2 regions of the Bacillus salitolerans genome follow, and region 2 is predicted to be linked to the other one. Evidence: riboswitches for the same ligand, from Rfam matches in the RefSeq annotation. Region 2 holds a riboswitch; the other holds the start of a gene.
The links. Region 2 has a riboswitch for S-adenosylmethionine ahead of metX (homoserine O-acetyltransferase MetX). Riboswitches for the same ligand answer to the same signal wherever they lie in the genome.

Region 1 (3,179 bases), on a different contig from region 2:
ATGTAGATTGACTTCTTTTACCTTTTCACCTGAAAGATTAGACACAGTAAGTAATGATTTCCCAGGATTTGAATGAATGATTGGAAATTCTTCTTCAAGGCTCTTTCCTAACATGTTCTCAATTACTTCATCAATTGTTGTGCTAGAAGTAGGAATTGTCACAACCTTCTCTCCATCACGCATTACGGAGATTTGATCACATATTTGGAATACTTCTGGAAGTCGGTGCGATATAAAGATACAACCAACACCTGTATCTCGTAATGTTTTCATAATGGTAAACAGTCGTTCTGATTCATCTGCGCTTAACGGCGCGGTTGGTTCATCAAAAATAACAATTTTCGCCTGCTCCTTTATGGCTCTAGCAATTAAAACTAACTGTTTTTCAGCTAGCGATAAATCTTCAACCTTTTTCTTAACAGATAAGGAAAATCCAAGCCTCTTTATAATTTCCTCTGCTTCATGATAAAATTTCTTCCAAGATATCCATAGCTTTCGATTTCGGTCTGTTTGCCGATCTAACAGTATATTCTCTGCCACGGTTAGATGAGGAACTAAGGCTACATCTACCTCTTGATACACACATTGAATGCCCAGTTCTTTTGCTTGTTTAGGATTATTCATTTTTACAGGTTTATCGTCTATGAAAATATCACCACTATCAGCTGTATAAGCACCAGACAGGATTTTCATTAGTGTACTTTTTCCTGCCCCGTTTGCACCCAGCAACGCATGGATTTCACCTTTTTTAATAGAAAAGTGAACATTTTTTAATGCAGGTACTGATGAAAAAGATTTATTCATTTGTTTCATTTCTAGTACGTTCCCCACAAACAATCACTCTCCTTCATAACAGGAAGTCCAATCGTTATTTCGACTGGACTTCTTATATTCTTATTTACTGCTCTCAAGCTCTTTAATATAGTCTGTATACCCTTGCAGACTATTTCCCCATCCTTCTACATGTTCATGCAGCTGGTCTGTCGTAATATTCTCACTTGGAAGCTGTGTACGCTCAACAAACACCGGCTCTAGAATAACCTTCTCTGGCGTATCATCACCATGTATCTTTTGGTATAAATAACGTACTTGAATACGACCAATATCTGTTGGATCAACAGCTGCAGAAGCAACCCATGGACTATTAGGATCTTGAATCATTTGCAAGTCTTCATCACTTAAATCGATTCCATATACTTTAATTTCAGTCCGTCCCGCTTGCTGGATTGCTCTAACGGCACCTTTTGCAAACTCATCCCATGCTGCCCAAACCGCTGTAATATCACCTTTATTCGGATATTGTTTTAATATTGCTTCCATTTGTGCCTGTGTATCTAAAGCGGTGTTGGCAGTCGCAGCACCAAAAGCTGCGATTTCATTAATATTTGAATATTTTTCTAAAAACTCTTTATATGCAACTTGACGACGCTCCATTGGGGCAAAGCCAGCCACCCAAATTTTTACGATATTTCCTGTTTCTCCAGCATCTTGTGCAAGTTTTTCCAAAGTCATCTCAGCCATCTTTTGATCACCTTGCTCTAATACCGTCACACCATCCACTACGATATCTGCATCAAACACAACAACTGGTATTCCTTTTTCAGACGCTCTCTTAACACCACTTTCAAGAGCTTCCTTCGTACCATGATCAATTAAAATTCCATCAAATTTTTGGTTAATGGCTGCATCTAGATTGGAGGCCATTTTCGCTAAATCACCATCGGCTGTAAAGACAGTTACTTCCCCGCCAAGCTTCTCAACTTGATCCTTTACTCCCGATATGTATTGGGAAGAAAATGTCCCTAAATTAATTTGCATGATAAGCGCAATTCGTTTATTATGTAACGAATTCTGCTCTTGGTCCCCACTTATTTTTGTGTCTGTTGATGTATTCGAAGAGCTACATGCTGATAAAAGACCTAGCAATACAGTTAAAAGTAATGTATAAATCAGACTCTTTCTATGTTTCATTCCCCTTACCCCTTTTCTCTTATTATCAAATTAACGCATTAAAGTTTAAGTGTACAATACTTCCTAATTTCCTCCCCTTCCTTCCCGATGAAAACTTTCCAATCTTAAATCATGGACGCTAAAAAGCCTCTTTTCCATAGAAAAGAGGCTTACCAAATACAAGGATTTCGGCAACCTCTCATCTATCAGGAATTCCTTCCTGCAGGAGTTAGCACCTTTCCGTAAACGGTAGGTTGCCGGGCATCATCGGGCCAGTCCCTCAGCCATCTCTTGATAAGAGTTGTTTTCGCTTTATTTTTTTTTGTGATTAATTAGCATAATAAAATGTTTGCACCACTTTGTCAATAAAGAAATTTAAATAATTTGAATTTTTTGCTGGTTATTGTTTTTCGTTCGATACCATAACGCCCGAAACTAATAGTTTTCTTAACTCTTCCACATGATGAACGATGTAAGTAGGAGTACACTTTTTTAATTCGTCTTCTGATCCATACCCATACGTTACACCGATTGAATCGACTCCTACGTTTTTTGCCCCGATAATATCATGCATACGATCACCAATCATTACTACATCTGAATATGATGAGACATTTAACTGTTGCACGATATATTCAATAATTTCAGTTTTAGCACTGCGAGTACCATCTAGATTACTTCCTACAACTAACTTAAAATAGTCCCGAATAGTAAAATAATCTAGAATTTGGTTTGAGAAGACTGTTGGTTTGGATGTAGCAACTACTAAAATGACTCCGTTATTTTTAAGCTCTGATAACAGAGAAGGAATTTGCGGGTACAATGTATTCTCATACATCCCTTTTTCTTTGAATCTTTCCCGATAAAATTCAATTGCAAGTTTTGTTTGATGTTCATTGAAACCATATTTACTAGAAAAGGTTTCTTGCAGGGGAGGACCAATGAAGCAGTCTAGTCTATTTAAATTCGGTTCATTTATACCTAGTTTATTTAGGGCATATTGAACCGATTTTGTAATCCCAACCTTCGGATCAGAAAGTGTGCCGTCCAAGTCAAATAAAACAATCTTATATGTACTCACGTTAAATCCCTCGCTTTTCTACCAATAATACCCTATTACTGTTAATTATACTATGTATATAAACTTCTAGTTTAGATAGACATCTCACATATCATTAGGTAATGTACGGACCTATTTGAAACAAGTATCAATGAAGACTTTTATACTA
Region 2 (3,179 bases):
ATATGGTTGCCGGGTTTCAATGGGCCAGTCCCTCCACCGCTCTTGATAAGAAGTTTATAGAATTTTCAAAGAGTGTAATTATCTTTCCTTTTGCCTGACAGAACACAACTCCTGCTCCAGTATTTTCCCCCATTTTTCAAACTCGACAAGAAAACCATCGTGCCCGAAGGCAGTCGGAATCACATAATGAGACGCTACTCCATTTCTTGCTTGGTATAAGGTAACCAATTCTTCTAGAAGATTAGCAGGATATAGTAGGTCATCCTCAAAGCTAAAGGCAACAATTTTTGATTGAAAAAGTTCTACTGCCTCTCTCCACCCCCCACGATTAAATCCAATATCATGATGATCCATTGCCTTCAGTAAATACAAATAACTATTCGCATCAAAACGATTGATAAATTTTTCACCTTGATACTTTAAATAGGATTCTATTTGATACGTACTGTCTTTAGAACTTTCACCTCCTATATCACATTTTTTTCGTTGAAACCTAGTATTGAACTGTCCTGCAGAACGATACGATATCATCCCAATCATTCTAGCTATTCCCATACCATTCCTTGGATTTTCACTATAGTTACCATCTACCCAATTAGGATCACTTGTAATGGCATATCGTGCAATCGTATTAAAGGCGATGCTATAGTCGCTTACATATGGGGAAGTAGCTAACGGAATAAGCAGTGGTGCAAAATTCGGGTACAATATCCCCCATTCCAAGACTTGCATTCCCCCAAGAGAACCGCCTATTATTGAGTGAACCTCATGAATTCCTAAACTCTTCAATGCAATATAGTGACTCCTTACGATATCTCTTATAGTAATTGACGGAAAAGATGAACCATACTTCTGTCCATCCCCGTTATTTGAGGTGGGTCCTGTTGAACCATTACAACCTCCTAAGACATTAAGTGTAATTACTTGCCATTTCTCAGTATCAATGTTATTTCCAGGTCCGATTAATCCTGACCACCAGCCAGGATTTTTTAATGACCCAACGGCATGTTGGTTACCGGTTAGAGCATGACAGATTAATAGGATTGGTGCCCCTACACACCCTACTCTTTCGTACGCTATCGTTACGTTGTTAATCGTTTCCCCATGTTCAGTTTGGAAGTCACCAATCCGTATTTCCCCATTTTCAAACTCAAGTGACCTTCTCGTCGTTAACAACAACCTGCCTCCTTTCTCAAACTAAAAAAGCCCTCTTCACAAGAAGAGGGCATCATTCAATCTACTCTTCTTATCTGCCAAAGCCATAAAGCTCCGCAGGAATTGGCACCGTGTTTTCAACTAAGAAAATCGGTTGCCGGGTTTCATAGGGCCAGTCCCTCCACCTCTCTGGATAAGATACTTTATTAAATTTTCTGAATAAATATTGATATGAATATAGCACATCTTTTTTCGACCTGTCAAACCATTTTTTTAACTTTCTTACAATAACATAATCCTATCTTTTTATTTATGCTGATAATTCAATGTTACATAATGCAAATAATGACTCCACTAATAAGATGTCTTTAAATGATCCAGTAATTTTCAGTTGATTTCTACTTTCAATTTTTCTTAATCTTTCTTTCCCCATCAAAAATGATTGGATACAAGTGAGGTCACCTTTTATCCAAAGGTCTGTTCTCTCCTGACAATCATTAAACACTTCACATCCTTGAGACGAAATCTTTAAGAATAATAGATCATATCCTGATTGAAATGAAATATACAACGGATTTACCGGGAGAATAGGTTTTAAATTTGGTTGAATTAGAACTACCTCTGTGAACTTTTCAAGTAATAGCTTCATGTATCTCAACCCTTTCACTTTTAGCTTACATACACCTTTCTACATATGAACGTTATCTACCTTTATGATTCGTTCGACAGATTATTAACCCTTACCTACGCTTCTACAATAAATGGTATATTTCCCAAGAAATATGTTACATTGTGTTATATAGTCGACACATTTCATTAGAATATACAAAAATTGAATATTTCCTGAGAAATATGTCAAATATTGCATAAGGACCATAGAAAAAATCAAGATGTATTCACTATTTATACACAGGTACGCTCTTGATCGCAAGTCACTTCTACTACCAATCTAATTGCCTTATTTGATACAGAAACTTGTATAGCACCAAGCCCTTACTAGTTGCTGATAGCATAGTTTTTATATGCAATATACTATTTGTACAGAAACAGAAGGTAACATTAGGTTCCATCATATTTTATTTTCTAGTAGCTAAAAAAGAGAGTTCACCTATAAGATGAACTCTTTTTCAATCAAGCACTATATGTTTGACCATATATTTTCTCTTTCAGCTGCTTTCTTGCACGGTAAAGTTTGATTTTAACGGTTCCTGATCTAATATCAAGTTTGTCAGCGATTTCCTTCTCTTTCAAACCATTATTTACTTTATGATGGATGATCGCTCTTTGATCAACACTAAGTAGTTTAATCTCATGTTCAACTCTTTCCTTTAATAAATCACACTGTACTTCATCTTCTAATACGTACTTTTCTGAGATTTCACTAAAATACTGATCTATATCTTCAATCGAGACATGTACTCTCCTACTCTCTTTTCGAATCGCGTCTATAGCGGTCCTCTTTGCAATGACGGTTAACCAGGCACCCGCCTTTTCTGTAGCTGATATCGTATCAAACTTAACAAATGCCTTTATGAAGGTATCCTGAACAATGTCCTCCGTTAAATAATGGTCCCTTACCATTGCAAAAATGGTATTATACAACTTCTTATAAAAGGTTTGATACATTCCTTCACAATTCATTTTTATCGCCTTCTTATTTGAGTGAACTTTTTATGAAACTTGGCACTTTACCTTCTTTAAAACTCATCATTTCGACAATTTCGTTATTATCGAACACGAATGCAATGAAATATTGTCCCTCTAATTGATGTGTAGACTGTTCCCATGCCTGAATAATTTGTTCCTTGTCTGTGATTGTTAGTACGTCACTTTGTTTCTCAAGGTAATTAAGGAGGCTTTTAGGTGATTCTTTGTAAAAGAAATCCTTTAGTTCTTGACTACTTTTAATGATCAGTGCTTTTTGAAAGTCATTCCCTATGATGGATGCCTCTTCAAATTTATCATGCTCCTTTAACCAACTAATTGTATTGTAATAGTATGACTGCAAAGAGTAGTGCTCAAAA

Region 1: linked by a shared signal. The riboswitch ahead of ACFSCX_RS07705 (sugar ABC transporter substrate-binding protein) and the one ahead of metX (homoserine O-acetyltransferase MetX) in region 2 are both predicted to bind S-adenosylmethionine.

What each region holds. Positions count from the first base shown of each region.
Region 1 is NZ_JBHUEM010000008.1:15,514-18,692, reverse strand. It holds gene ACFSCX_RS07710 (sugar ABC transporter ATP-binding protein) at 1-813, opposite strand, end outside; gene ACFSCX_RS07705 (sugar ABC transporter substrate-binding protein) at 895-1,971, opposite strand; SAM riboswitch class I at 2,147-2,251, opposite strand; gene ACFSCX_RS07700 (HAD family hydrolase) at 2,351-3,031, opposite strand.
Region 2 is NZ_JBHUEM010000022.1:7,114-10,292, forward strand. It holds SAM riboswitch class I at 1-52, opposite strand, end outside; gene metX (homoserine O-acetyltransferase MetX) at 79-1,176, opposite strand; SAM riboswitch class I at 1,244-1,355, opposite strand; gene ACFSCX_RS14270 (hypothetical protein) at 1,466-1,804, opposite strand; gene ACFSCX_RS14275 (RNA polymerase sigma factor) at 2,287-2,796, opposite strand; gene ACFSCX_RS14280 (DUF6449 domain-containing protein) at 2,810-3,179, opposite strand, start outside.